4 regions of the Aeromonas sp. 130281 genome follow, and region 2 is predicted to be linked to each of the others. Evidence: predicted binding sites of a transcription regulator. Region 2 holds the regulator's gene; each other region holds the start of a gene.
What was found. Region 2 encodes sigma-54, which starts transcription at its own class of promoters, with help from an activator protein. Its sites were predicted from a motif close to TGGCACNGTTTTNGCTT; they were not measured.
Positions count from the first base shown of each region.

Region 1: the regulator sigma-54 is predicted to act here: its motif matches at 3,314-3,330, upstream of fliE (flagellar hook-basal body complex protein FliE).
Region 3: the regulator sigma-54 is predicted to act here: its motif matches at 3,231-3,247, upstream of AC1IN8_RS03885 (cytochrome ubiquinol oxidase subunit I).
Region 4: the regulator sigma-54 is predicted to act here: its motif matches at 5,002-5,018, upstream of flgF (flagellar basal-body rod protein FlgF).

Region 1 is NZ_JBWVQS010000001.1:1,139,396-1,146,819, forward strand. Features, by position in the region: gene fliH (flagellar assembly protein FliH) at 1-72, opposite strand, end outside; gene fliG (flagellar motor switch protein FliG) at 141-1,202, opposite strand; gene fliF (flagellar basal-body MS-ring/collar protein FliF) at 1,195-2,901, opposite strand; gene fliE (flagellar hook-basal body complex protein FliE) at 2,957-3,274, opposite strand; gene AC1IN8_RS05080 (hypothetical protein) at 3,400-3,750, opposite strand; gene befA (beta cell expansion factor BefA) at 3,900-4,676, opposite strand; gene rimO (30S ribosomal protein S12 methylthiotransferase RimO) at 4,970-6,298, shown strand; gene AC1IN8_RS05095 (GNAT family N-acetyltransferase) at 6,433-6,927, opposite strand; partial or broken gene AC1IN8_RS05100 (TRAM domain-containing protein) at 7,200-7,424, shown strand, end outside.
Region 2 is NZ_JBWVQS010000004.1:10,390-17,813, reverse strand. Features, by position in the region: gene AC1IN8_RS11990 (BglG family transcription antiterminator) at 1-51, shown strand, start outside; gene npr (PTS phosphocarrier protein NPr) at 70-342, opposite strand; gene rapZ (RNase adapter RapZ) at 363-1,229, opposite strand; gene ptsN (PTS IIA-like nitrogen regulatory protein PtsN) at 1,270-1,716, opposite strand; gene hpf (ribosome hibernation promoting factor) at 1,719-2,006, opposite strand; gene AC1IN8_RS11965 (RNA polymerase factor sigma-54) at 2,027-3,466, opposite strand; gene lptB (LPS export ABC transporter ATP-binding protein) at 3,532-4,257, opposite strand; gene lptA (lipopolysaccharide transport periplasmic protein LptA) at 4,270-4,788, opposite strand; gene lptC (LPS export ABC transporter periplasmic protein LptC) at 4,775-5,335, opposite strand; gene kdsC (3-deoxy-manno-octulosonate-8-phosphatase KdsC) at 5,332-5,886, opposite strand; gene AC1IN8_RS11940 (KpsF/GutQ family sugar-phosphate isomerase) at 5,886-6,881, opposite strand; gene mlaF (phospholipid ABC transporter ATP-binding protein MlaF) at 7,088-7,424, shown strand, end outside.
Region 3 is NZ_JBWVQS010000001.1:893,181-900,604, forward strand. Features, by position in the region: gene AC1IN8_RS03870 (MFS transporter) at 1-285, shown strand, start outside; gene cydX (cytochrome bd-I oxidase subunit CydX) at 349-462, opposite strand; gene cydB (cytochrome d ubiquinol oxidase subunit II) at 487-1,614, opposite strand; gene AC1IN8_RS03885 (cytochrome ubiquinol oxidase subunit I) at 1,614-3,185, opposite strand; gene AC1IN8_RS03890 (aminotransferase-like domain-containing protein) at 3,307-4,752, shown strand; gene AC1IN8_RS03895 (N-acetyltransferase family protein) at 4,791-5,249, opposite strand; gene AC1IN8_RS03900 (tellurite resistance TerB family protein) at 5,432-6,085, opposite strand; gene AC1IN8_RS03905 (hypothetical protein) at 6,301-6,603, shown strand; gene AC1IN8_RS03910 (acyl-CoA thioesterase) at 6,618-7,088, shown strand; gene rsmS (pleiotropic regulatory protein RsmS) at 7,175-7,330, shown strand; gene AC1IN8_RS03920 (GyrI-like domain-containing protein) at 7,400-7,424, shown strand, end outside.
Region 4 is NZ_JBWVQS010000006.1:147,685-155,108, reverse strand. Features, by position in the region: gene AC1IN8_RS16290 (FlgK family flagellar hook-associated protein) at 1-336, opposite strand, end outside; gene flgJ (flagellar assembly peptidoglycan hydrolase FlgJ) at 340-1,452, opposite strand; gene AC1IN8_RS16280 (flagellar basal body P-ring protein FlgI) at 1,568-2,665, opposite strand; gene flgH (flagellar basal body L-ring protein FlgH) at 2,727-3,398, opposite strand; gene flgG (flagellar basal-body rod protein FlgG) at 3,415-4,203, opposite strand; gene flgF (flagellar basal-body rod protein FlgF) at 4,218-4,964, opposite strand; gene flgE (flagellar hook protein FlgE) at 5,111-6,469, opposite strand; gene AC1IN8_RS16255 (flagellar hook assembly protein FlgD) at 6,480-7,217, opposite strand; gene flgC (flagellar basal body rod protein FlgC) at 7,323-7,424, opposite strand, start outside.

The sequences.
Region 1 (7,424 bases), on a different contig from region 2:
CCAGGCCTCCACCCGGGTCTCGTCCGTCTCGGGTCTGACATAACCCCGCAGCTTGCTGTTCTTGTTATTCATGTGCGAAAGACACTCCTGGCGTGCCGGACGAAGGGGGCGACATCATCGCACATTCCATTGCCCATGGCTTAGAGGAACTCTTCGCCACCGCCGGCCCCCAGCATGATCTCGCCCGCGTCCGCCAGACGGCGTGCCGTGGAGAGGATCTCCTTCTGGGCGGCTTCCACCTCGGAGACCCGGATCGGCCCCATGGCCTCCAGGTCGTCCGCCAGCATCTCGGCGGCCCGCTTGGACATGTTCTTGAACACCTTCTCGCGCATCTGATCGTCCGAGCCCTTGAGGGCCCGTTGCAGCAGATCCCCGGGCACTTCCCGCAGCAGGGTCTGGATGCCCCGATCGTCCACGTCGATGAGGTTCTCGAACACGAACATCAAGTCCTGGATCTGCTGGCTCATCTCCTCGTCCGACTCGCGGATGGAGTCCATCAGCTGGCCTTCGATGTTGGTGTCCAGGTAGTTCATGATGTTGGCGGCCGCCTTGAGGCCACCCATCTTGGCCGCCTGGGCACCGGCCGCACCGGCGAACTGCTTCTCCATGATGTCGTTGAGCTCTTGCAGCGCCGCCGGTTGCACCTCTTCGAGGTTGGCGATACGCATCACCAAGTCGAGGCGCACCTGCTCCGGGAACTGGCTCAATATCTCGGCGGATTGCTCCGGCTCCAGATAGGAGAGCACTATGGTCTGGATCTGCGGGTGCTCGTTCTGGATGATGCTGGCCACCTGGCGGGCATCCATCCACTTGAGGGAGTCGAGGCCGCGGGCGCCGGATCCCAGGATGATCTGATCCACCAGGTTGCTGGCCTTGTCCTCCCCGAGCGCCGCCACCAGGGCCTTGCGCACGAAGTCTTCGCTGCCGATGCCGATGTTGGTGTATTTCTGGATGTCGTCGATAAATTGACGATGCACCGCCGCCACCCGGTCGTGACTGAAATCCGACATGGAGGCCATGGACATACCGAGCCGCTGCACCTGCTTGGGCTCGAGGTGGCGGAAGATCTGGGCGGCATCCTCCTCGTTGAGGCTCAGCATCAGCACCGCCGCCATCTCCATCCCGCCCATCTGATCCAGGATCTGGCGCTGGCTTTCGGTGATGTCGTTACCGGTGACTTGGTTTTTCTTCTCTTCAGGCATCTCGGTTCGTTACCCATTCTTTGATGACCTGAGCGGCCAGGTCTGGTTCATTCGCTACCAAGGCGCGTACGGCCTTGAGCAGGTCCTCGTCACGGTGCAAGTCAGGCAGCTTGAGCTGGCCATCCCGCAGGCCGAACACCGGCTCGGCCTCGGCCTGGGCCGCCAGCAGGCTCAGCTCGTCGTCGCCACCCAGCACGGTGTGGTTGTCGAAGTCCAGCTCCCCTTCCGGCTTGGCATCCGGGTAGAGCAGGCGTTTGAGCATGGGCCGCACCACGGTGACGATGAGCACTATGATGACCAGCACCGAGGCGGCGATGCGCACCGCGCGCCAGAACCAGGGCTGCTCGTAGATAGGCATGTCGGCCACGGCTTCCAGCTCGGGGCGGTTGAACGGAATGGCAACCACCTCCAGGGTATCTCCCCGGGTCACGTCAAAGCCGAGGCCGCCGCTCAGTAGACGGCGCAAGGTATCGAGCTCGGCCTGGCTGCGGGGCTCGCGAGTGACGGCCCCCTCAGCACCGGGAGTGGCCTTGTAATCCACCGCCACCGACACCGTCATGCGGCGGATGCCGCCCTGCTGGCGCCGGATGTGGCTGACGGTAGTGTCCAGTTCGAAGTTGCGGGTCGCCTCCTTGCGGGAGCGGCCGGAAGAGCCGGTTCCCCCTTCAGCGCCGGCGGCCTGTTCGGGAATGCTGGAGGCGGCGGGGGGCTGATTGGTGAGCGCACCAGGCACGCCGCCATTGCTGCCATTGGCGCTGTTCTCTTCCACCGTCATCTCGGAGCGCACCGCAGGCAGGTCAGGATTGTAGGTCTTGCGGGTCTGCTCCTGCTGGGAGAAGTCGAGGGAAAGATCCACCTCGGCGGTATAGTTGTCGGCTCCCAGCACCGGGATCAGGATGGCGTCAATTTTTTGTTTGTATTCCAGCTCCTGCTTCTGCTGCATCGCAAACTCCTTGCGAGTCTGGGCAGAGAGCGGGTCTTGCGAGCCGGAGTTGAGCAGGCGGCCGTTCTGATCGGTCACGGTGACGCGGGTCGGCTCAAGGCCGTGCACGGCGGAGGCGACCATGTCGACGATGGAGTCCACCTCCCCCTGGCCCAGGGCAGCCCCTTTCAGGCTCAGCACGACGGTGGCGCTCGGCTTGCGCTCGTTGCGGGCGAACACGTTGTCTTTCGGGATGGCCAGCAGCACCTGGGCCTTGGCGACGTTCTGGAACTGCTCGATGGCGCTCGCCAGCTGGCGCTCGCGGCTCAGTTTCAGACGCTCGCTCTCCATGCGCTGGCTGACCCCGAAGCTGGAGTCCTTGAGCAGTATGGCTTCGCCGTCGTTGCTGGCCTCGCTGCTGCTGGCGAGGCCGGCGCGGGTCAGGCGCAACCGGATGTCCGCATAATTCTCGGCACTGACCAGCACGCTCTTGCCTTCGACCTGATAGGGGATCTTCTGCTGATCCAGGTAATCCAGGGTGGAGACCAGCTCCTGGGTGTTGAAGGTGCCGAGGGGACGCATCTCCGGCTCCTTGCCCCACAAGAGGATGAAGACGGCGATGGCCAGACAGATGGTCAACCCCAGGATCAGGGTGATCTGCCGCAACACATCGGTGTTGGACAAGAAGCCCAGGGCCGAGCTCTTCTGCTCGTGCTCATCGAGGGCGGCAGCCCCCTCGTTGTTCATCAGCAGATCGCCGTTTGGATCGTTAGCCACTCTTCAGGTCCTTATTGCTGACATCTTCGTGATGCTCGGTCGCCATGGGGCCGAGTTATACCGGCATGTTCATGATGGTCTTGTAGGCATCGACCATCTTGTTGCGCACCTGCACCGTCGCCTCGAAGGCGATGGAGGATTTCTGCCCGGCGATCATCACCTCGGACAGGTCCACCGACTTGTCGCCCATATCGAACCGGGTACGCAGATCGTTGGCGCTGCCCTGCAACTCGTTGACGTTGTCCAGGGCTTGCTGCAGCATCTGACCGAAATCCGAGTTGACCGGACGACCGGGCTGGGTCAGCGGCGTGGCACCGGCTTCGACCTTGAGTGCCTGCATCTCTTGCATCAGGCTGCTTGCGCTAATTTCCATCTTCCCTTCCCAGACAAATCATTGACACTGGCAAGCCTTAAGCAATTAGAGTGCCAAAAGGGAAGAGGGACTGGCCGCCGGCGCCAAGGGGCAGCCACAAGCAGGCCCCCTGGCCCCGGCTCATGTCACCCCAGCACCAGCTTCAGATAACCGAGATGCAGATCTCGGTGCTCGTCCGCTGGCAGCTTGACCAGCACCTCGTCGTGCAGGAAGCGCGCCTTCTCGGTGGCCTGCTCAGGGGCCACCAGGCCCACCTCCACCAGCCTGGCGACAATGGCCAGCGCCAGAGCCATGGTCGCCTCGTCCGCCCGTCCCCAGCCGAAGACGCCCCCCTCAGCCGCCCCTTCCGCCAGGGGTGCGACCTCATCGCCATTGACCCAGAGGACCATGGGACTGCCCTCCTGCAGCCGCAGATAGATACTCTGCCGCTCCCACTCCCGGCGCCGGTCCACGGCAGATTCAGATGCTTGGGTCATGCCACTCTCCTTGTTCAACGACTGTGTCTTGCTTGCGCCCATGAAAAAGAGGGCCGAAGGCCCCCTTTTTACTGCAAGTCACGTCATTTAAACAGGCAGTATTTCAACATGATAAAAGAAAAATACCGGATCGCTGCCAGGGACCTTCGTCACTTGTTCAGATCCTCATCAAGCCAGTATTTGGAACCCGAGATATTGGCATCGAGCAGCAGCCCCTTCTCCCCGATCTGGTAGATGGCCATGCCGCCATTGTACTTGGCGGTCAGCTCGGCACTCTCCTTGCCGGCCACGGCCCCCACTTCGGAGGTGGCCTCCCAGCCCTTGTTGACGAAGGCATCGAACCTGGCCTTGTCTTCAAACAGCACCACCTGCTGGTAGAACTTGCCCCCCATGCCGGCGGCCAGCCCGGCGCCAAACATCTTCATATAGGTGTGCTTGCCCGTCTTGCGATTGATGGCAACCCCGGATCCCTGGTTGGTGTGCACCATCAGGGAGAACTTGCGCGAGTCGAACACCGCATAGCCATAGGCCTTGTCAAACAGCAGCTTGGCGGAGGGTTGCTCGTTGAACAGCCGTACCAGGGCGGTATCGGCCATGGTATCCAGGGCGGTTCTGGCCTCGGCGGGGGTCTTGGGCTCCAGCATGGTGTCGAGCTTCTTGTCGGCGGCCGTCAACCACTCCTTGCCGGTGGCGGCGCTCTCTTCCGTCCAGGCGCCCGCCTTGTTGTAGGCATCGGCTCCCCAGGTGGAGACAGACTCCCAGGTCGCCTTGGAGAAGTCGGTGATCCCCTGCCAGGCTTCCTTGCTGGTGTCGCTCACCGCGGTGCCAAGCTCGGAGGCCGCTTCCTTCAATTTCGCCCAGTCGGCATGGCTGGGGCCAGATGCAAGTGCCAGGACGGCGGCAATCAACCAGGATCGGCTCTTCATTGTGTGCTCCTTTAATATCCCATCAGCGGACATGTCACCCTATCAGATTTAAGACTACTCAAAGAAGTCCTGAGTGCCTGTCCCCTCCAGCGAGTCAACCTGGGCCAGGCTCCCCCGGCAGCGAGGGGACGGCGACTGTGCCCTCATGAGCGGGCACAGCCTCCCTGACGGCAAGGGACAAAAGCTGACCGTAAATATTGTTCGGCCTGACAACCTCGGTTGTATAGTTTTTGGTTAGCCATTCCGGTAAAATCCGCGCCCTTGAATAAGAGCCACCTAAGAGTGATTGAGCGATGTCCAACACAAAACAGGCCCCCAAAGTAGGATTCGTCTCCTTGGGTTGCCCCAAAAATCTGGTCGATTCCGAGCGCATCCTGACCCAGCTGCGTACCGAAGGGTACGATGTGGTGCCCAGCTATGACGATGCGGAGCTGGTGGTGGTCAACACCTGCGGCTTCATCGACAGCGCGGTACAGGAGTCGCTGGAAGCCATCGGCGAGGCTCTGGCCGAAAACGGCAAGGTGATAGTCACCGGCTGCCTCGGCGCCAAAGAGAACCAGATCCGCGAGATCCACCCCAAGGTGCTCGAGATCACCGGCCCCCACGCCTATGAAGAGGTGCTGGGCCACGTTCACAAGTACGTGGAGAAGCCGACCCACAACCCCTTTACCAGCCTGGTGCCGGCCCACGGCGTCAAGCTGACACCCCGTCACTACGCCTATCTCAAGATCTCCGAGGGCTGCAACCACCGCTGCACCTTCTGCATCATCCCCTCCATGCGCGGGGATCTGGTGAGCCGTCCCATCGGCGAGGTACTGGCCGAGGCCAAGCGCCTGAAAGAGGCCGGCGTGAAGGAGATCCTGGTGATCTCCCAGGACACCTCCGCCTACGGCGTGGACGTCAAGCACCGCACCGGTTTCTACGACGGCATGCCGGTCAAGACCAGCATGGTCGCCCTGTGCGAGGAGCTGGCCAAGCTCGACATCTGGGTGCGCCTGCACTACGTCTACCCCTATCCCCACGTGGATGACGTCATCCCGCTGATGCGCGACGGCAAGGTACTGCCCTACCTGGACATTCCGCTGCAACACGCCAGCCCGCGCATCCTCAAGCTGATGAAGCGCCCGGGTACCGTCGAGCGCACCCTGGAGCGCATCCAGAAGTGGCGCGAGATCTGCCCCGAGATCACCCTGCGCTCCACCTTCATCGTCGGCTTCCCCGGCGAGACCGAAGAAGAGTTCCAGATGCTGCTGGACTTCATCGACAAGGCTGAGCTGGACCGCGTTGGCTGCTTCAAATACAGCCCGGTCGAGGGCGCCAAGGCCAACGAGCTGCCGGATCCTGTGCCGGAAGAGGTCCAGGAAGAGCGTTTCCAGCGCTTCATGGAGCTGCAGCAACAGGTCTCCGTTCGCAAGCTGGCCCGCAAGGTCGGCAAGGAGATGACAGTGCTGATCGACGAAGTGGACGAAGAGGGCGCCACCGGTCGCTCCTTCGCCGATGCCCCCGAGATCGACGGCCTGGTCTACCTGAACGGTGAAACCGGCCTCAAGCCCGGCGACATGGTCAAGGTCCGCATCGACGAAGCGGACGAATACGATCTGTGGGCCAGCCTGATAGGCTAAGTCCGCAGTTCATGATGGCGCCTGCCCGGCAGGCGCCAATAAAAAAGCCAGTCAGTGACCCTGACTGGCTTTTTTATTGGTAGCACCGATAGGTTATGCGCGCTGAAGCGGGGCGCACGCTGCTGCACCTGGCATCACTCGGTCAGCGCTTCTGACGAGGGCGAGAGGCCGGTATCCGCCACCATCACCAGAACATGAAGGCCTTTGTAATGGACCTCCTCAAGGGCCTTGAAACCATGGCGGCAATAAACGCCACCGCTCAGGTTCTCGGTTTGCAAGTACAGCTTGCTGATCCCCGCCCTGCGGGCACGGCTGAGGATCTCTGTTACCAGCAAGGAGGCGACCCCCTGCCCGCGTGCTTTTTCAACGACATATACCCCACCCAACCAATGTTCGTACTCGGGAAACATCGCCATTTCGCGGATCTTGAGCTCGGCAGCCCCCACCCATTCACCGGCCAGGCGGGCCAGTACCATCAGCGGAGCCCGGTCGACCTGGGTGGCCGCCGTGACCTTGGCCAGCACCTGCTCTTGAGTGCAGCGACCACTGTCGCGGCACCATTCGTCAAAATACCATGAGGCAACCACGCCTGCGGCAGATGGCTCATTAGCCAGTAACAACAACTCCATAAAGCCTCTTTTGCGTATGACCCCTGACCGGCTGGGGAAGGATGAACACGACGAGGCGAAACCCAGGGTCGCACCCGCGAGCGGCGGCCTCGCCAGCAGCTAGGCTCCGAGACCGGCATGCTCTAGACAAGGTTATCGAATGGATACCATAACCAGCCAGGGAGTGGAAGGGGTCGGGAGCCAAGGCGCACTTTCCCGCCATGACCCAGCAACCGGTCTGCAGCTGACGTGGCAGACTGGCCGGGGTGAAGGTAAAAATGGTCTTGGCCTGCGACTTCATCGACAAGGTGGAGCTGGACAGGGTTGGCTGCTTCAAATACAGCCCGGTCGAGGGTGCCAAGGCCAACGAGCAGCCGGATCCTGTGCCGGAAGAGGTCCAGGAAGAGCGTTTCCAGCGCTTCATGGAGCTGCAGCAACAGGTCTCCGTTTGCAAGCTGGCCCGCAAGGTCGGTAAGGAGATGACAGTGCTGATCGACGAGGTGGACGAAGAGGGCGCC
Region 2 (7,424 bases):
GCTTGTCGGGACTTTTACGACTTCAAGGCGCTGGCGCGCGCCGGCTCATGACGGCAGAGGAGGCGTCGCTCACTCCTCGTTGAAGCCCGAGGTGAACAGCGCCACCACAGCGGCCAGGGCCTCCACCTCTTCCGGGCCCTCCACCTGCACCTCAACCTGCTTGCCCTGGGCGGAGTCCAGCATCAGCAGGCCGATCACGCTGTCCGCATCGGCCTCGATGCCGTCCTCGTTGCGCAGCAGCACATGGGCATCGAACCCCTGCACCAGCTCGAACAGCATCATGGCCGGTCTGGCATGGATTCCCAGCTTGTTTTTGACTTCTACCGAGGCGGAAACTGTCATCTGAACATCCTGTGGGTCTGTCAGGCTTGGGTGGAGCGCTTGTCCAGCGTGCGGTGACGGATCTGCACGTTCTTGCCAAGCAGTCGGAAGGTGCTGGCCAGCCGCTCGGCGATGAACACCGAACGGTGCTGTCCGCCGGTACAACCTATGCCGACGGTCACATAGCTGCGATTGTTGCGCTCCAGATGGGGCAACCAGGTCACCAGCATGTTCTCTATCTGCTGGATGAACAGCATCACGTCCGCCTGGGCCGAGAGGTAGTTGGCCACGGGCTCATCCTGACCGGTAAACGGCTTGAGCTCCGGGATCCAGTGGGGGTTGGGCAGGAAACGGGCATCGAACACGAAGTCCGCATCCTTGGGGATGCCGTATTTGAAGCCAAACGACTCGAACACCAGCACCAGCTCGTTCTCTTTCTTGCCGAGCACCCGGGTCTTGATGAGCTCGCTGAGGTCATGAATGCTGAGGTTGGTGGTATCGATGCGCAGATCGGCGGTCGAGGAGAGGGGCGCCAGCAGGTGGGTCTCTTCCCGGATCGCCTCATCCAGCGACAGCTGTTTGCGGGACAGGGGGTGCAGCCGGCGGCTCTCGCCATAGCGCTTGAGCAGGGTCCCGTTGTCTGCATCGAAGAAGAAGCTGGAGAACTCCACCCGCCCCTCGTTGCGCACCTGGGTCAGCAGGTTGTCCAGCTTGTCTGGCTGGGTCGGCAGGTTGCGCACGTCTATGCTGACCGCCAGCTTGTCATACTGGCTCTCCACCGAGACGATCAGCTGGGGCAGCAGGTTGACCGGCAGGTTATCCACGCAGTAGTAACCCAGATCCTCCAGCACCCTCAGGGCCACCGTCTTGCCGGAGCCCGAACGACCGCTTACCACTATTAACTGCATCTTGTCCCCTCACGCCAACGTGGCGGTGTCAGACCCGGCATCAGGCCGAGGTCATGATCTGATAGAGTTCTTCGTCGCTGGTCGCCTGGCGCAACTGGCGGCAGACGGCCTTGTCACCCAGCTTGGATGCCATCAGGGAAAGGGTCTTGAGATGCTGCTTGCACTCGCTTTCCGGCACCAGCAATGCAAAGAGCAGGTCAACCGGTTGATTGTCGATAGAATCGAAAGGGATGGGTTCGGAGAAGGTCATCAGCACGGCGGTCGGCGCAAAGGCGTCGTCGATCCGGCCATGGGGAATGGCGATACCGGCACCGATCCCGGTACTGCCCATCTTTTCCCGCGCCAGCAGGCTTTCAAACAGCACCTGGCGGGAGGCGCCGAGGCGCTCTGCGGCCAGCTCACTGATGATCTCGAGGGCGCGTTTCTTGCTGGTACAAGGGACCGCACTCTTGGTGCAGTCCCGACTCAGTATGTGTTCAAGTTGCATAGTTATTTTTGATTTAACTTATCTTTGTGCTTGATGATCTGCCGATCCAGTTTATCCAGCAGGGTATCAATCGCCGCATACATGTCGGCATGCTGCGAATTGGCGAACACCTCTCCCCCGCTGACGTGCAGCTTGGCTTCGGCGATCTGGTTCAGTTTTTCGACGCTCAACACCACATGTACGTTGTTGATATGGTCAAAGTGACGCTCGAGTTTGGCAAATTTGTTATTCACATAATCACGCAGAGCTTCGGTAATCTCGACATGGTGTCCGGTCAGGTTAATTTGCATAACGTCTTCCTTTTGTTTGCCTAAACCAGGCGTTTGCGCTGATTGGATGGCGGGATCAACAAGGATTCACGGTACTTTGCGATCGTGCGTCTCGCCACCATAATACCCTGTTCGGCCAGCAAATCCGCGATCTTGCTATCACTAAGCGGTTTGGCCGGGTTTTCGGCCGTCACCAGCTTCTTGATCAGGGCGCGAATTGCGGTCGATGAGCACTCTCCTCCTCCCTCCGTGTTGACATGACTGGAGAAAAAAAACTTCAGTTCAAAGATGCCACGGGGCGTATGCATGTACTTCTGGGTCGTCACCCGTGAAATCGTCGACTCGTGCATCTCCACCGCCTCGGCGATGTCGTTGAGTACCATGGGCTTCATGGCCTCTTCACCGTATTCGAAGAAGCCCTGCTGCTGCTCGACGATGCAGCTGGCCACCTTGAGCAGGGTGTCGTTGCGACTCTCCAGACTCTTGATGAACCACTTGGCCTCCTGCAAATGGGAGCGGATGAACTGGGTATCCGTGCTGCTGCGGGCATTGCGTGCCATGGCCGCATAGGCCTCGTTGACACGGATGCGCGGCGCCGAATCCGGGTTGAGCTCAACCACCCACTTCGTCCCCTTCTTGACCACGGAGACGTCCGGGATCACGTATTGCGACTCGCTCTGGATGATGCCATTGCCGGGTCTGGGCTCCAGTTGCTGGATGAGATCCAGCACCTCCTTGAGATCGCTCTCCTTGAGCCTGGTCTTGCGCGCCAGAGTGCGGTAGTCGCGGTTGCCGAGCAGGTCCATGTGCTCGCGGATCACCTCCCTTGCCTCATTGAGCCAGGGCAGATCCGGCGAGTACTGACCAAGCTGGATCAGCAGACACTCCTGCACCGAGCGCGCGGCTATGCCAACCGGATCGAAATGCTGCACCCGCTTGAGCACGGCTTCCACTTCATCCAGTTCCACTTCTACCTCTTCACTGCTGACTGCAGCCTGAATATCTTCGAGAGAGGCGGTCAGGTAGCCGGACTCGTCGATGGCGTCGATGATGGCGAGGGCAATGGCAGCATCCAGATCACTGAACGGCGTCAGTCGCATCTGCCACAGCAAATAGTCCTGCAGGTTCTCGGTGGTTTCCCCCTGATAGACGCTGTCTTCCCCGTCATGGATGGGGCCGGCGCTCTGGGCAGTCCCGGCGGAGTAGACCTCATCCCAGGTGGTGTCCACCGGCAGTTCATCCGGCATGCTGTCCTGCGCCATGGCGTCGCTGGAGTCGAGTTGACTGGCGTCCTGGGGCTCTATCGGGCTGGTTTCCTGCGCCTCATTCTCCTCCTGCTCCAGCAAGGGGTTATTATCGAGCGCTTGCTGAATTTCCTGCTGGAGTTCCAGAGTGGAGAGCTGGAGCAGACGAATCGCTTGTTGTAATTGTGGCGTCATGGTCAGGGACTGACCGAGACGCAACTGTAATGTCGGCTTCATCTACGTCGGGATATCCTTATGTTCAGCGAGGCAGTCACCTAACAAAAATGAGGGGTGCCCCCTTACTATAGACTGAATTGATCGCCCAAATAGACGCGCTTGACCTGCTCATCGGCGAGGATGTCGGCCGGAGCGCCCTCGGCAATCATCTTGCCGTGGCTGACGATGTAGGCCTTCTCGCACACATCCAGCGTCTCTCTGACGTTGTGGTCTGTGATCAGCACGCCCAGCCCTCTTTCCTTCAGATGCTGGATGATCTTCTTGATGTCTATGACCGAAATAGGATCAACACCTGCAAAGGGCTCATCCAACAGGATGAATCGCGGCTCTGCCGCCAGCGCCCGGGCAATCTCGACCCGGCGTCGCTCCCCGCCAGACAGGCTCTGACCCAGGCTGTCGCGAATATGGGTGATGTTGAACTCTTCCAGCAACTGCTCGACCTTATCCTCACGCTCCTCGCGGCTCAACCCCTTGCGGGTCTGCATGACCCCCATCAGGTTGTCGAACACAGACAGGCGCCGGAAGATGGAGGCCTCCTGGGGCAGGTAGCCGATGCCATTGCGGGCACGGATATGCATGGGCTGCAGGCTGATGTCCTGCTCGTCGATGGTGATGAGACCCGCATCCCGCTGCACCAGGCCCACGATCATGTAGAAGGAGGTGGTCTTGCCGGCACCATTCGGGCCGAGCAGCCCCACTATCTGGCCGGTGCCCACTTCCAGGCTCACGTCGCTGACCACCATGCGGCGCTTGTAGCTCTTCTGCAAACCCGTTGCTTTTAACACTGCCATGGCTTCTGTTTCCTACTTCTTCTGATCGGCGGGTTTGTCGAAGTTTTCTACCTGATCCGGCAGGAACACCGTCTTGACGCGCTGGGTGGGCCCCTTGCTCTCGGCGATCATCTTCTGTTTGACGATGTCGTAGCGGATGAGGTCGCCGGTAACCTGGCTGTCTTCCTGCTTGAGCTGACCGTTGCCCGTGATGGTGACCAGACGGTTCTTCAGCTCGTAGCGAATGCTGTTGCCGTGGGCATTGACCGGCTTGCCATTGTCCAGGATCTGGAAGAAGGTGGCGGGATTGCCATAGGCGGTCATCACCTCTGCGCCCTTGTCGCCGGAGCGGATCACCACCACCTTGTCGGCCTTAATCTTGATGGTGCCCTGGGTGATGATCACGTCTTCGCTGAAGGTGATGCGGTTGTCCTGCATCTCGGCCACTTGCTTGACCGCATCCACATAGACCTTCTCGGCAAAGTCGGACTCTTTGGCGCTCACTGTACTGCACAGCAGCAGGGCCACGAGGGCCAGATTAACGTTTTTCATTGAAATAAGTGGCATGGCCTTTATCCAGTAATTCGAAATATTTACGATCCAGATGGCCCTTCAGGCCAACGCCCTCGGTCTGGAATTCCTGACCCACTATGCTGATGTGCTGGTTGCTTCTCACGTCCTGGGTCACCAGATCCAGCTCCAGATAGGGGGTATCCAGCGTGGAGATGAAAGACGCCGGCAGCAGGCCGTCCAGATGGACCTTGTCACGCAGGATCACGTTGTCATCTGTGTTGAGCACCCCGGTTTCGGCCGTGACCTTCCACTCGGCCTCCCCCTGCTCATCGAACATGTAGACCACCGGCTTGTCGAAGGTGGCCTGCTCGAGGATCTGGTAATACTCCGCATATTCGGACTCCAACCGCTCGGTCCGCTTGCCCTGCTCGTTGAAGCGGGTCGTGACCAGGTTCTTGGCGGTGAAGTCCGGTTGATAGTTCTCTACCTTGGCAGCCGGTTCGGGCGCCAGCTCGATCTCGCCGAGCTGCCAGGCGGCCAGCGCCGCCAGAAACAGCAGGCCGAACAGAAACGTCTGCTTGTTCATACCGAAGCCTCGGGTTGGTAGTCGCCGAGGCCCTGCGCCTGCAGGATGAGATCGCACACCTCGCGCACCGCGCCCACTCCGCCCCCGAGGCGGGTCACCAGATCGGCACGAGCCAGCACCAGCGGGTGGGCATCCGCCACCGCTATGCCGAGGCCGCAGGCCTGCATCACCGGCAGATCTATGGCGTCGTCCCCCATGTAGGCCGCTTGCGACGCTTCCAGACCGAGCTTGGTCAGCAGCGCCTCGAAGTGGGGCAGCTTCTGATCCGCCCCCTGCACCAGGTGCTGCACCCCCAGACCCCTCATCCGATCGCTGACGATACGGGAGTTGCGTCCTGTGATGATGGCAATCTCGATGCCGGCGTTGAGCAGGGCACGCATGCCAGCACCGTCGCGGGTGCAGAAGGTTTTCAGCTCTTCACCCTGGTTGCCCATATAGATGAAGCCATTGGAGAGCACCCCATCCACGTCACACACCAGCAGGCGGATCTGCGCCGCCTTCTCGTACTGGCTGCGCGTCACCGGACCATAGAGGGTCGGTACGTCTTGCATCAAATCACCCCGGCTCTCAGCAGGTCGTGCATGTTGAAGGCGCCAAGTGGTCGCCGTTCTTCATCCACCACCAGCAATCCGTTAATCTTTCTGGTTTCCATCAGTTTGACGGCCTCGGCCGCCATCATCTCAGGCCCTACGGTAACACAGTTGGCCGTCATTACGCGGCTGATCGGGGTGTGGTGAATGTCCACCTGCAGATCCAGGATCCGGCGCAGGTCACCGTCGGTGAACAGACCGGCCAGCAGCCCCTCTCCATCCACCACAGCCGTCATGCCGAGACCCTTGCGGCTCACTTCCAGCAGCGCCTGGCTGATGGTGGCATCTATCCCCACCCGGGGCAACAGCTCGCCGCTGTGCATCAGATCGCCGACTCGCAGCAGCAGCCGCTTGCCCAGCGATCCGCCCGGGTGCGAGAGCGCGAAGTCATCGGCGGTGAAACCGCGGGCTTCCAGCAGGGCCACGGCCAGGGCGTCCCCCATCACCAGGGTCGCCGTGGTGCTTGAGGTCGGGGCCAGACCCAGCGGGCAGGCCTCTTTCTCCACCTTGATGCACAGGTGCACGTTGGCCTCTTTCGCCATGGTGGAGGCCGGGTTGCCTGTCATGCAGATGAGCGGAATGCCGCGGCGCTTGAGCACCGGCAGCAGGGCCAGGATCTCGTCACTCTCGCCTGAGTTGGAGATGGCGATGATGAGGTCCCCGGCGGAGATCATCCCCAGATCCCCGTGGCTGGCTTCGCCAGGGTGGAGGAAGAAGGCGGGCGTCCCGGTGCTGGCCAGGGTCGCGGCAATCTTGTTGCCGACATGGCCCGACTTGCCCATGCCGGTGACCACTATCTTGCCGGCGCAGCGCAGCACCATCTCGCAGGCGCGCTCGAAGGTCTCGTCGAGGTACTGGTAGAGTCCATCGATGGCTTGTTTTTCTATGTCCAGCACCGCACGGGCACTGCGACGGAAATCGAACAATTCAGACACTTTTTCAGGCTTTACAGACATAAAGGCACAGCTCCGGGCCGAAATTTGCTGCGGGATTATAAAAAAGTCTGCCGAGATAAGCGAATCGGATGCGGGACGCTCTGCCGCTGATGCAAGTTGTTACATAAAACTGTCGCGTATTTGGGGGGCAAAGCCGCTCAATAGTTGTTCCTTGCTGTTGCTTAGACCTAGACTAGCCCATAAAATTCGCTCTTCATTTATACCGGATGGACAATTGTTTGAACGATGACCTGATCACCATCTCCGACCTGACCTTCAGTCACGGAGATAGGTTGCTGTACGACAGGATCAACCTGACCATTCCCCGTGGCAAGGTCACCGCCGTCATGGGCCCCAGCGGCATCGGCAAGACCACCTTGCTGCGCCTGATCGGTGGCCAGCTCAAGCCTGAGTCCGGTCATATTCTGTTTGACGGGGAAGACATCCCCACCCTATCCCGCAGCCGTCTGTATGAGGTGCGCAAGCGGATGAGCATGCTGTTTCAGAGCGGCGCCCTGTTCACCGGCATGACGGTGTTCGACAACGTGGCCTTCCCGCTGCGGG
Region 3 (7,424 bases), on a different contig from region 2:
GTGCTGGTGTGGGGTGCCTTCGCGTTCGGCAACGTGCCGGGACTGCAGGTGCTGGTGGTGAAGCAGGCCGAAATCCACACCCCCAATGCCGTGGACGTGGCCTCCGGCCTCAACATTGCCGCCTTCAACGTCGGCATAGCGCTGGGATCCGTGGTGGGGGGTTTAGTGGTGGATCACCTCGGTCTGATGCACACCCCCTGGATCGGGGCCCTCATCGTGCTGCTGGCCTATGGCCTGACCCACGTCAGCGAGAGGCGCGAGGCCAAGTTGGCGCTGGCGGTTTAACCTCCCACAGACGAAGAGGCCGACACCCGGTGTCGGCCTTTTTCATTGGCAAAAAAGTGCGGATCAAGACTCCTTGAGATCCTCGTCGGCGGCCCAGCGCGCCTCCAGCCAGAGCAGATTGACCAGGCCGCACAGCAGCGCAAACCCCAGCCCCAAAATCCAGGTGAAATACCACATATCGAAGACTCCTCAATTCCCGTGTCAGTAGAGGCTATGGCCCTGCTGGCGCACCTGCTCGGTGCTCATCTTGCCCCGCGCCACCCAGTAGACCCAGAGGGTATAGCCGATGTTGATGGGCATCAGCACGGCGACGATCCCCAGCATGATAAGCAGCGTCCGCTCGCTGGAGGTGCCGTCCCACAGGGTCAGGCTGCTGGACGGATCCAGGGAGGAGGGCAGCACGAAGGGGAAGAGCGCGATGGCCACGGTCAGCATCATGGCGGCGCAGGCACCGCCGCTGGCGAGGATGGCGAGCCGCGCCCGACCCAGCTGGCTGGCCAGCGTGCTCAAGAGCGGCAGCGCGAGGCCCAGGGCAGGCACTGCCCAGAGCACAGGGTGCGCCACGAAGTTGCCAAACCAGCCGTCCGGCGCCGTCACCACCTGCTTCATCAAGGGGGTCAGGGCGCCGTTGAGATCCCCGATCTCCGCTATCCGGTAACCGCGCATCTGGCTGAGCCAGAAGCCGCCTAAGGCAAACAGGGCGCTTGCTAGGGGGCCAAGCCAGCGGCTCTGGCGGGCGCAGCGCTGTGCTATCACCCCTTGGGTCTTGCACTGCAGGAAGCTGCAGCCATGGAGCATCAGCAGGGCCAGCGCCGTGCCCATGCAGGTCAACAGCAGCGGCCAGTTGAAATCAAAAGCGCCGTAGTGGATGCGAAGGGCCGAGTCGAAGCGAAACGGCAAGCCTTGCAACAAGAAGCCGAGGGTCGCGCCAAATACCAGGGTCGGCAGCAGGGCCCCCATCACCAGGGCCCTGTCCCACCAGCGGCGCCACAGGGGATCCGGCAGCTTGCTGCGATAGTCAAACCCCACCGGGCGCAGGAAGAGGCCGAACAGCAGGAACATGAAGGGCACATAGAGCGCCGAGAAGGAGGCGGCATAGACCAGGGGCCAGGCGGCGAACAGGGTGCCGGCACCGGCGATGAGCCACACCTGGTTGCCCTCCCACACGGGCCCCACGCTGTTGAGCAGCACTCGCCGCTCCTCATCGGTTTTGGCCACCACGGGGAGCAGCATGCCGACCCCGAGATCGAAGCCATCCATCACCACGAAGCCGATGAGCAGGAAGAGCACCAGCCCCCACCAGATGAGTTTCAGGGTTTCGTAATCCATCAGACGGGACTCCCGTTTTTCAACATTTCACCTTGATAACGACCCGTCTGCAGGCTCGCGGGCCCTTTGCGGATCACGTGACGCAACAAGAACAGCTCCACCACCAGCAGCGTGCTGTAGATAAGGAAGATGGAGATGAGGCTGAACCAGAGTTGCCCAGGTTGCAGCAAGGAGACGGAGGCCGACACCGGCAGCACGTCGCTGATGGTCCAGGGCTGGCGGCCGAACTCGGCCACGAACCAGCCCGCCTCGATGGCAATCCAGGGCAGCGGAATAGACCAGAACAGCGCCTTGAGCAGACGGGGGGATTGCACCAGCTTGCCCCGGCACAGCTGCAGGAAGGCGGCGGCAAAGAGCGCGAGCAGCACCACACCTATGCCCACCATCAGCCGGAAGCTCCAAAAAAGCGGCGCCACCTGGGGGATGGAGTCGTCGACCGCCTTGGCGATGGCCGCCTCGTCCGCCTTGCCGATATCGGCGGCGTAGGGGGTCAGCAGCAGGCCGTAGCCGAGATCCGCGCGGTGGCGCTCGAAGGTGGCGCGGGCCTCGGCATTGCTACCGTCTGAGCGCAGCGCCTCCAGGGCGTCGTGGGCAAGCATGCCGCTGCGAATGCGCACCTCGTGCTGCGCCTTCAGATCTTTAAGGCCGGTCACCTGCTCATCCAGGGAGCGGGTGGCGATGATGCCCATCAGATAGGGTATCTTGACCGCGGCGTGAGTGGTCTCGGCGCGCTGATCCGGCAGGCCGAACAGGGTGAAGGAGGCGGGCGCCGGCTCTGTGTGCCACTCCGCCTCGATGGCGGCGAGCTTGACCTTCTGCACCTCGCCGGTGCGATAGCCCGACTCGTCCCCCAGCACGATGACCGAGAGGATGGCCGCCAGACCAAAGCCCGAGGCGATGGCGAAGGAGCGCAGGGCGAAACGCACCTCCATGCGACGCAGCAGATACCAGCTGCTCACCCCCATCACGAACAGGGAGGCGGCCACATAGCCCGCCGCCACCGTGTGGACGAACTTGACCTGGGCCACCGGGTTGAAGATCACCGCCGCCACGTCCACCAGCTCCATGCGCATGGTCATGGGATTGAACTCGGCCCCCACCGGGTTCTGCATCCAGCCGTTGGCGATGAGGATCCAGAGCGCGGAGAGGTTGGAGCCAAGCGCCACCAGCATGGTCACCAGCAGGTGCTGACCCCGGGAGAGCTTGTCCCAGCCGAAGAAGAAGAGGCCGACCAGGGTGGACTCGAGGAAGAAGGCCATCAGTCCCTCCACCGCCAGCGGGGTGCCGAAGATGTCGCCGACATAGTGGGAGTAGTAGGCCCAGTTGGTGCCGAACTGGAACTCCAGGGTGATGCCGGTGGTGACCCCCATGACGAAGTTGATACCGAACAGCTTGCCCCAGAAGCGGGTGATGTCCTTGTAGATCACCTTGCCGGTCATCACGTAGGCGGACTCGGCGATCACCAGGATCCAGGACAGCCCCAGGGTGAGGGGCACAAACAGAAAGTGGAACATCGCCGTCGCGCCGAACTGTATTCGGGAGAGGCTGACCACATCATCCAGGCTTATCATGCATGACTCTCTATGTTGCATTTAACAGGCAGGTTTTCGCCCGTTAAGTACAACACGTGCCATGACACCTATAACAGATGCAGTTATAGTGAAATCCACCTATAACAGTTTAGGCCACCCCATGTCCCGTTACGGTCAGCTGGCTGCCTTGTTGCAGCAGCAGATAGAGAGCGGCCTCTGGCAACCGGGGGAGCGCATCCCCTCCATCCGCCAGAGCTGCAAGACCCATCACTTGAGCCCCATGACGGTGCTGCAGGCCTATCAGCTGCTCGAGAGCCGCGGCCTCATCCTGGCGCGGCCCCAGTCCGGCTACTACGTCAAGGCCGCCACCTCACCGCTGCCCGCCGGCACGGCCCAGCAGGCCCGCTACAGCGGCTCGGTGGACATCAACGATCTGGTGTTCGAGGTGTTGCTGGCGAGCAAGTCCCGGGAGCTGGTGCCGCTGGGGCTCGCGGTGGCGGATCCGGCCCTCTTCCCCCACCCCCAGCTCGGCCGGGCCCTGGCGAGCTGCATGCGCCGCCTCGACCCCTTCAGCACGGTGGCAGATCTGCCTCCCGGCAACGAGGCGCTGCGCCGCGCCATCGCCCAGCGTTACGCCAGCGACGGCCTGGCGGTGGACCCCCAGGAGATCATCATCACCACCGGCGCCATGGAGGCGCTCTCCTTAAGCCTGCAGGTGCTGACCGAGCCCGGGGACTGGGTGGTGGTGGAGTCCCCCACCTTCTACGGCGCCCTGCAGGCCATAGAGCGGCTCAAGCTCAACGTGGTGGAGATCCCCGTGATCCCCGGGGTGGGCATCGATCTCGCCCTGCTCACCGAGGCCCTCGCCCAGCGCCCCATCAAGGCGTGCTGGCTGATGGGCAACGTCCAGCATCCCCTGGGTCACACCATGCCGGATGGTCACAAGCAGGCACTGATGGCATTGCTCAACGCCCATGAGGTGCCCCTGGTGGAGGACGACGTCTACGCCGAGCTCTACTTTGGCCGCGAACGCCCCAGCCCCATCAAGCGCTGGGACGCCCGGGGTGACAGCCTGCTGTGCGGCTCCTGGACCAAGTGCCTGGCGCCGGGCTTTCGGGTCGGCTGGGTGGTGGCCGGGCCCCATGCCGAACGCATCCAGCGGCTGCAACTGATGTCGACGCTGTCGACCAATGTGCCGAGCCAGCTGGCGCTCGCCGACATGCTGCGCCAGGGCGGGGTGGATGCCCACTTTCGCCGCCTGCGCCACACCCTGGCCCAGCGCCAGCAGCAGATGCGGGCGGCTCTGCTGCGCCTCTTCCAGGACGAGGTGCATATCTCGACCCCGGACGGCGGCTACTTCCTCTGGCTGACATTCGACGCGCGCCTCGACAGCCGGGCCCTCTATGCCCAGGCGCTGGCCAGCGGCTTCTCGTTGGCCCCCGGCGCCCTGTTCTCGAGCCAGGGCCAGCACAACCACTGCCTGCGCCTCAACAGCGCTCATCCCTGGAGCCCGGCGCTGGAGGCCGCCCTCACCCGGCTGGCGGCCCTGGTCCACCAGCAGCTCGCCCCCTATCGGCAGGCCAGCAACGACAAGGCCTCATCATGACGAAGCCTTGTGGACTGGCTCGCCGCAGTAGGGGAGCCTTATCTGGCGTAAGTCTCGGACTGGCGCTTGAAGCCAAGAGACTCGTAGAGCGATCTGGCCCGCGCATTGAATGACATGACTTCCAGCTTGAGCTGGCTGGCATCGTGGGCCTTGGCCCACGCATCACAATGGGCGATCAGCGCCTTGCCTATGCCGCGGGATCTGTGGTGCTCATCCACCACCACAGTCGTGATGCGGCAGACGGGCAGCGTGGTGAGAAACGGGACGGTTTCATTGATGTCGATCCTGGCGCTCAAGAACCCCACCACCAATCCCTCCACCAGGGCGACACAAAACAGCCGCCCCTCGCTCTGGATGGCGTCCAGCAGAAACGCCCGCTGCCGGGAAGAGGGAGGGCAGAACACCTCGGGAGCCTGCTCGAAGTGGATCTGCCCTATCTGCCGATCCAGTTCGACGATGGCGTCGAGATCCTGCTCGGTTGCCTTGCGTATTTCCAATGGGTGCTCCTTGCCTGTGGTTGATGACCTCGCCCCAGCGGCCTGGGGAAAAAACCATCATAGGAGGAGTCGACCCCAAGATGAAGCGCCGATTGTATCCCTTCATGACAAGGGTTCACCGGGGGCACCAACGACAAGGCCCCATGACGGGGCCTTGTGAACAATCCTGATAGCTGCTGGGCTCAACCCGGTGCGCCCAGCTGGGCCACCTGGCGCTCTATGCTGGCTTTCAGGTTGTCATCGAGTTTCAGGGCTCGGGCCAGTTCGTCGAGATAGCCGCGCTCCATGAAGTGATCCACCTCGACGGCGAGCAGGGAGGCGAGATAGACCTCGGTGGCCTGCTCCATGTCGGTCACTTCCCGGGCCAGGGCTTGCGGATCCAGCGGACGGGCCAGCTCGGCGTCAATCCAGCGGGCGGCATCGGGTTGGCCCTGCTCGGTCAGGTACGCCTGGATCTTCTGGCGCTCGGCGGCGTCGATGTGGCCGTCGGCCCGGGCCGCCGCCACCATGGCGCGCACCAGCAGGCTGGCACGGGCATCCAGTTCGGCGCCCGCCAGCTCGTTGAGGGGATGGGGCGTGCCGGCCGCTGGCGCACTCTGGTTCTGCTGCCAGTCCTGGTAGAGCTTGTAGGCCAGCCCGCCGAGGGCCGCCGCCCCGCCCACCGCCGCCACCTTGGTGCCGTACTTGCGCATCTTCTTGTTGCCAAGCAGCAGCGCCATGGCCCCGGCGGCCAGCCCACCCTGGGCCATGCCCTTCATCTGGGCCTTGCGCGTGTCGCCGCCATCGTTGAGCCAGCCCTTGCCAGCTCCCATCAATTGCTCCAGCATCTGTTTCATGGGGCCTCCTCATTTGCATGAGATGCCATGCTGGGCCGCCGCCGCTGAACTCAAGGTGAATGGATGTTCCAGCCCGGCTGTTGCGACGGCTCCTGCTCGTGGCGGGTTCATCTGGTTGGATGAGTCCTGGTCGCTGCGGTTGTTATTGTCATCACTGGCCATTGTGGGGGCACAGCCCCGGGCATGGCGAGGCGCCCTTCGCAAGGAGACAACCCATGATGAAGCTGGTCATACTGCTGCTCGGTGGCACCCTCTGGGGTGGCCTGCTCGCCGCAACCCCTGACAGGAACACCCATCAGGCCGGGCTGGATCGGGCCTGTGCCAACGCCCGGCAACAACAGACCATACAGGGGAGGCAGCAGCGCATCGACGCCTGCGTCAGGGCGGGCGGCAAGACGACCCGCTGCCAGCAGGAGTACGCCAGCCTCGGCCAGCGCACCGGCAATGAACTCCCCTATGTGTCATCCCTGCCTCCCTGCCAGCAGGCCGAGGCCTACCGCAAGAGTGACCGGCAATGAACCGAGGAGACAATATGACCCCACCCCACGAGCTGACCCTGCAATTTCTCGCCGAACCCGCCGACGTCAACTTCGGTGGCAAGGTCCATGGCGGCATGGTGATGAAGTGGATCGATCAGGCCGGCTACGCCTGCGCCGCCGGCTGGTGTGGCGGCTATGCCGTCACCGTCTATGTGGGGGGCATCCGCTTCCTGCGCCCCATCCAGATAGGCCAGCTGGTGGAGGTGCACGCCAGGGTGATCCACACCGGCACCACCAGCATGCACCTGGCGGTGGACGTCTACAGCCGCCACCCCACTGACCCTGCGCGCCACAAGACCACCCACTGCATCATCATCTTCGTGGCCATGGACGAGCACGGCAAGCCGAGCCCGGTGCCCCAGTGGCAGCCGGTGAGCGAGCAGGAGCTGAGCCTGCAGCAGTACGCCAAGAAACTGATGGCCCTGCGCGAGGAGCTCGACAAGGAGATGCGCCAGCACATGTGAAACCCGTCATCCCCCGGGCAGCCGGGGCGTGTCTTCACCGCCCGGGGCGCTATAATGGCGCACCCGCAGCCCCACGAGAAACCAAGATGTCACTGGAAACTGCACCGCCCGAGGTCAAACTCGCGGTGGATCTGATAGAACTGCTGGAAACCAACCAGATTGCCCCGGAGCTCGCCCTGGCGGCGCTCGCCATCGTCCGCCAGGACTATGAGCGCAAGCTCGAGGAAGGCCGGGCGCACTGACGCGCTCACCTCGGCGCTGTCCCTTCACCCCTTTCCCTTCAACCCTTCTCCTACAACCCGGGAGGCACCATGTCAGACCCCGTTCGCTTCGAAA
Region 4 (7,424 bases), on a different contig from region 2:
GGTGTGGAAGGCCTTGAAGTAGGAGGTGATGGTGGTGCCCACGCTGTTGCTGGCATCCCCCAGCAGGCTGTCGAGCTGGAACAGCTGATCGTAGCGCGAGCCTGCGGCATGGTAGGCGGAGGTATCCCGGCGCACCTCAGCCTGGGCGTAGGCGTTGATGACCCGCTCGCTCACCATGTCGCCCGTGCCCAATCCGACGGAATTGGTGTATATCAGGGTGCGTTCACGTACATAGCCCTGGCTGTTGACGTTCACTATGTTGTTACTGGTGGTCTGCAGCAGTCGCTGCTGGGCCAATACACCCGAAGTCCCGATTCCAAGCAGATCGCTTGCCATAGCTTACAGCTCCATCTCTGTGTTCCTGGTCGCAGCGTTGCCGGGCATCGAGTAGCCGGCGATGGCATCACTGCGCAACACTTGTTTAAGTTTGCTGGCGTACTGGGGATCGGTGGCATAACCGGCCTGCTGCAGCGCCTCGAAATAGCGATCCGGGCTGTCCACCTTGGCCAGCGCCCCCTTGTAGCGACTCCCCGAGGTCAGGAAGTCCACATAGTCGTTGAAGCTCTCTTCAAACGACTCGTAGGAGCGGAACGCCGCCTTCTGGCGCGACGCCACCCCTTGCTCGTACTCCAGGGTGCTCACCACGGCCTTGGGTCCTTCCCAGCGGGGATCGGCCTTGATGCCGAACAGGTTGTGGCTCATCTGCCCCTCCCCGTCCTTGATCACCCGCTTGCCCCAGCCGCTCTCAAGGGCGGCCTGGGCCACCAGCACCGCCGGGCTCAGTCCCAGCTTGTCCGCCGCCTTCTTGGCCAGCGGCATCAGGCGCTCGACGAACTCCTCCGGACTGTCGAACACCTTGGCGCTCTCATCCAGGGCCGAGGCCCGCGGGCTGCTGCCCATGGGCGGCACGGTGCGATGGGGGCGTCTGGGCAGGTTCAACGGAGACTCGGCCCCATTCAGTCCACCCTTCATCTCGCTCTTCATTTCGTTATCAGCAAAATCTTTGCCAACTTTGGAAGCGGCGATCAGATCGTTGGAGGCGCTGGGGGCTTCATAGGGCTTGTAGACCCGCTCGGTGCGCTGGGGCAGCTTGAGCACCCGCCCGTCGTTATGGGTGAAGGTCTTCTCGGGGGAGAACTGCTTGGCCACCATCTCGGCGATGCCAAGGCCCCCCTTGCTCGACATGTCGGAGACCCGCTGCTCGTCCAGCATCCCCTCGTAGAACTGGGTGTAACTGCTGTTCATAGGGTTATCTTGGGTCAGCACCGAGTTGGCCTGGCGCATGCCCTTGAACAGGGTCTGGGTGAAGATGGACTCGAACTGGCGGGCTGCCGCCATCAGCGCCTCTTGCTTCCCTTCCTTGCTGTGGCTCATCTGGCGCAGCTTGTCCAGATTCTGAACGTCCTGCACCATGCCAAGATTGATACCACTCTGGGTGTCGAACTCTGCCATAACCTTCCTCTTTGCCGCCCGTGGCAACCTCTTGCCGCTCAAGAAATGACTGTTTTACCTGTTGGCTCTCCGGGCTGGCTGCTGCGCCAGCCCGGAGATTCGCCGAGACAGCCCGTTACAAGATGACCAGCTGCCCCTGAATGGCGCCCGCCTGCTGCAGGGCCTCCAGGATCGCCATCAGATCCCCCGGCGCTATCCCCACCTGATTCACCGCCCGCACCAGGTCATCCAGGGTCGCCCCGGTGTCGAGCTTGAACATACGCCCCGGATCCTGCTGCACGTTGATGGTGGAGTTGTTGGTGACCGCGGTCTCGCCCCCCGCCAGCGGATTGGGCTGGGAGACCTGCTGATTCTCGGCGATGGTGACCGTCAGGCCCCCATGGCTGATGGCGGCGGGCCTCAGCTTGACCTCGCTGCCGATGACGATGGTGCCGGTGCGCGAGTTGACGATGATCTTGGCGGACTCGGTGGCCGGATCCACTTCCAGGTTTTCGATGGTCGCAAGGTAGGCGACCCGCTGACTCGGATCCCGCGGCGCGAATACCTTGATGGAGGTGGCGTCCAGGGCCTGGGCCGTGTTGGGGCCCACCAGATCATTGACCACGTCTGCCACCCGGCGGGCCGTGGTGAAGTCGGGCCGGTTCAGGTTGAAGGTGATGGTGTCCCCCTGGGAGAAGGAGTTCGGCACTTCACGCTCCACGGTCGCCCCGTTGGCGATGCGCCCCACTGTGGGGGTATTGACCACCACCTTGGAGCCATCCGCCCCCTCGGCCCCGAGACCACCGACCACCAGGCTGCCCTGGGCCACCGCATAGACGCGGCCATCCAGCCCCTTGAGGAAGGTCTGGAGCAGGGTGCCGCCCCGCAGGCTCTTCGCCTCGCCGATGGCGGAGACGGTGACGTCTATGGTCTGGCCCGGCTTGGAGAAGGGGGGCAGATCGGCGTGGATGGCCACGGGCGCCACGTCCTTGATCTTGGGCTTGATGTTGTCCGGCACCTTGATGCCGAAGTTGTTGAGCATGGTCCTGAAGGTCTGCTCGGTGAAGGCGTTGTTCTTCTCGCCCGTCCCGGGCAGGCCCACCACCAGACCGTAGCCGATCAACTGGTTGCTGCGCACCCCTTCCACCGAGCTGAGATCCTTGATGCGGGAGGCGTGCGCCAGCCCGAGCGGCAAGATACAGCACAGCAGGCCAAGCAAACGGAGTCGGTTCATGACATCTCCTGACTAAACCATTCCGGCCCCGGGTCGTCACTGACGACCCGGGGCCCGAGTATTAAATGGGCCACCAGGGGCCGTTGAAGAAGCTGGTCAGCCACCCCTGTTCCTGGGTGTTGGCCAGATCGCCGGTGCCGCCGTAATGGATGCGCGCATTGGCGACCCGCTGGGACGAGACGCTGTTCTCCGAACTCACGTCCTCCGGGCGCACCAGGCCGGTGATGCGAATGTATTCGTTGCCGTTGTTGAGCATGATCCACTTCTCGCCGCGCACCAGCAGGTTGCCATTCGGCAATACCTTGACCACGCTGACCGAGATGTTGCCCTGCAGGCTGTTGCTCTGATCCGCCTTGGCCTGGCCCTTGAACGCACTGCTCTGGCCGATGGAGGCCGACAAGTCATAGGGGCTCGCCGTCACCGGCACCCCGCCCAGGGTCACGGGCTCCAGCTCCATCTTGTTGTCCTTGCCGCTCTGGGTATTGGCCTTCTTCGACGCCGAGGTCGACTCCGCCAGCTCTATGGTGATGATGTCACCCACTCGATGGGCCTTGATGTCCGAGTAGATGCCGTTGACCTGCTCGGGCTGGAAGATGGCCCCGGTCGGGCGCACCGACACCGGCTCCGACTCGCCATACACGGGGGCAAATTCGGGGTCGTCGGGTCTGGCGGTATTGGGGGTGCTGGTACAGCCTGCCAGTGTCAGCAGGCCCAGCATCCATAGGGCTTTCATCATGGCTCTCCTTTCATCAGGTCCGCTGGGTCAGGAAGGACATCATGGAGTCTACTGCCGAGATGACCTTGGAGTTCATCTCGTAGACCCGCTGGGCCTGGATCAGATTCACCAGCTCCTCGGTCACGTTGACGTTGGAGGTCTCCAGCATGCCCTGCTTGATCACCCCCAGTCCGTCCGCACCTGCCGTCCCCTGGATGGGGGCGCCGCTCGACTGGGTCTCGAGGAACAAGTTCTCCCCCATGGGTTGCAGGCCGGTCGGGTTGACGAAGTCGGTGGTGTTGATCTGGCCCACCACCTGGGACTGGCCATCCCCCTTGAGCTGAACGGAGACCTGACCATCCTCCCCCACGGTCACGCTCTGGGCGTTCTCGGGGATCTGGATCTCCGGCTGCAGCGGGTAGCCGTTGCCCGGGGTGACTATGGTGCCCTCGTCATTGAGGGTGAACTGGCCGTTGCGGGTGTAAGCCGCGCTGCCGTCCGGCAGCTGGATCTCGAAGTAGCCGCGGCCGCTTATCATCAAGTCTAGGGAGTTGTCCGTGGTCTGGACGTTGCCCTGGCTGTGGTTTTTCTGGGTGGCGACCACCTTGGCCCCCGCCCCCAGCATCAGGCCGGAGGGCAGCTCGGTATCCGCCGAGGAGCGGCCACCTGGCTGGTTGATGTTCTGATAGAGCAGATCCTCGAAGATGGCGCGGGCCTTCTTGTAGCCTACGGTGCTGGCGTTCGCCAGGTTGTTCGAGGTGACCGAAATGTTGGTCTGCTGGGCATCGAGGCCGGTCTTGCTGATCCAGAGTGCAGGATTCATTTAATACTCCTTGATTAGCTGATACGCAGCAGCTGGGTTTGGGCCTCGTCATTCTCCTCGGCGGTCTTCATGATCTTGACCTGAGTTTCGAACTGACGCTGCAAACGAATAAGGTTGGTCATCTCGTCGACCACATTGACGTTGCTCCCCTCGAGGGAGCCAGCCAGCAGGCCGACCTCGGCAGAGGCGGCTTCCTGCTGGCCATCCTTGCGGCGAAACAGGCCATCCTGCCCCTTCTCCACCGCATCGCTCGGGGGATTGACCAGCTTGATGCGCTGGAAATCCTCTGGCAGGTTGGCGGCGGCTCCCTCGGGACGGCCGCTGATGGTGCCATCCCGGTTGATCTCTATCTTCTCCATGGGCAGGGGCAGCACTATGGGCTGGCCTGCGTCATCCACCACGTTGAGCCCGGTGGAGGTCTGCAGATTGCCGGTGGCATTGAGCTGCAGGTTGCCCATGCGGGTATAGGCCTCTGCCCCATTGGGATCCTGCACCGCAATCCAGCCCGGGCCGTCGACGGCGACGTCAAGATCCCGCCCCGTGGTCTGCAGCAGACCGTGCTGCAGGTTCTGACCCGGCCGCTCCGTCATGGCAAACACCCGGGACGGCAGCCCTTCGCCAAACGCCTGCATGCTGCGCGCCTGCTCGAAGTCAGACTTGAAGCCGATGGTGTTGGCGTTGGCCAGGTTGTTGCCACGCACAGCCAAGCTGTTCATGTTCTCCTTGGCCCCGGACATGGCGATATAAAGCAGGTGATCCATGGGATCCTCCGTCAAACAGATGACTCTCGCAGGACAACTGCAAATTGAGTGCCAAGAGATATGGGAAGGGTGAAACAGCGGAGGAAAAAGCGACACATCGGAAACGACAAGGGGCGCATGAGCGCCCCTTGTCACCGCGATAATCCTTAGCGGATCTGCAGTATGTTCTGCTGCAGTGAGCTGTTCACTTCCAGGGAGCGGGAGTTCGCCTGGAAGTTGCGCTGGGCGGTGATGAGGTCCACCAGCTCTGTGGTCAAGTCCACGTTGGACTGCTCCAGGGCCGACGACTTGATGGAGCCGAAGGTGCCGGAGTTCGGAGTGCCCGGCAGGGCATCGCCGGAGAGCAGGGACTGGCGCCAGGAGGTGTCCCCCACCTGGGTCAGACCCTGGGAGTTGGCGAACTTGGCCATGGCCACCATGGCCACCTTGACGGTGGTGGCGTTGCTGTAGGTCGCCGAGACTATGCCGTCCGCCCCGATCTCGACCTTGGTCAACCGGCCGACGGTAGAGCCATCCTGGGTCAATTTGTTGACCTCGAACGGCGAGGCGTACTGGGTCACTGTGCCGAGCTTGAGCTCGATCTCCTGGGTGCCATCGGCGCCATTGGTGATGATACCGGCGCCCGGGGTGCCCAGCGGCTCGGTCTTGATGATGGCCGGCGTGGTGGGGGTCTGCATCTTGCCGGAGGCATCGAAGGTGACGCGGGCGCTCAGGGGGGCCTGGCTGACGCCGGTCGCCATGGTGGTGGCAGTGCCGCCCACGACGTCGATGGGCTTGTCCCCTTCATACATGTACATGCGCCAGGCCGTCGGGCTCGCAGGCTGGGTCAGGTTCGCGGGATCCGCCTCCTTGACGAAGTACTGGGTGATGGTGTGCGGCTCCCCCAGGGAGTCGTAGACCACGACGGAAGTAGAGGAGGAGTAGGTGCTCGAATCCTTGGGATCGAACTTGGAGGCATCGGCGGCGCCATTGCCCGCCGCCAGCGGCGAGGCGGTGGACGGCAGGTTGAAGCTGGCCTCTATCTTGGAGGTCTGGACCGGCTCGCCGGCCCTGTCCGGGATCTGGATGGGCTTGGTGGCGTTGATGCTCACCGCCTTGGGGGTGCCGTCGGCGTTGATCTCGTACCCCTGCAGGTAACCGCCGGAGTTGCTGACCATGTAGCTGCTTTCGTTGAGCTTGAAGGCGCCTGAGCGGGTGTAGCTGCGATCCAGGTTGGTCAGGCCATCGGAAGTCACGAAGAAGCCGTTGCCCTGGATGGCGAGATCCAGCGCGTTGTTGGTGAATTGCAGCGCCCCCTGGTGGAACTGCTGCGCCACCGCCCCCGTCGCCACCCCGTTGCCGACCTGGGTCTTGGCGTTGACGAAGATGGAGTTGGCGTAGACGTCGGCGAACTCGGCGCGAGACTCCTTGAAGCCGGTGGTGTTGACGTTGGCAATGTTGTTCGCGGTGACGTTCAGGTCTTTTTGAGCCGCATTGATGCCGCTGAGGGCATTGTTGAATGACATGTCTTTCTCCTTAGATCACTGCGTTAGAGGTCGAGGTCGGCGTCGTGGTCGACTTGCCGTTCGTCCCGCCAATTTCCAATACATCGGTCAGATAGATGCCACCCAGTCCCTTGAGCTTGAGGGTGCTGGGGTTGGTGCTGGTACCCAGCGTGACGCTCTCCACCTTGGCATAGGTGAGGGCCGGCACGCTCTCGGACTTGCCATTGACGGTGGCGTGCGCCTCTATCGAATACTTCCCGCTCTTGGCGGCATTGCCCGACTTGTCCTTGCCATCCCACTCGAAGGCCACGTTCCCCTTCTGATCCCCTTCGATGGAGAACTCCTTGATCACCTGACCGCTTTCGTCCTTCACCGTCACCTTGACGTTGCTGCCACCGTCCCCGGTGGCGATGACGCCGGAGAGGGTGCTCCCCTTCTCCAGATAACCGGTGTTGGAGGGAATGAGCACGTTCTGGCCCACCAGGGCCGAGGCCTGCAGCGCCTGGCTGGAAGTCATCAGGCTGTTGAGGCTCTCCATCTGGGTGGAGAGGCTGCTGATCCCCTGGGACGTCGACATCGAGGTCATCTGGGAGAGCATCTGGGCGTTGTCCACCGGCTTGAACGGATCCTGGTAGGAGAGCTGCATGGTCAGCAGCTTCAGGAAGGACTCCTGATCCAGCTCCTTCTTCTGGGTCGTGGTGTTGGTGGTATTGGTCTGGGCGGACGACGTCCGGTTGACCCCCAGCAGGCTGTCATAGGTATCTGCCACTTAGGATTCCCCCTCTGTCCGGGTTTGCCGGGCGCCGTACGGGTCGAACCCATGGTCGCGGCCATGCAGGCCGTCACTGATCACTGTCATCCGGGTTCACCTCTATCAGGACTTGCCGAGGCCGAGCGTCTGCTGCAGCATCTTCTTCGCCGCATCCGCCACCTGGACGTTGGTCTGGTAACTGCGCGACGCCGCTATCATGTCCGC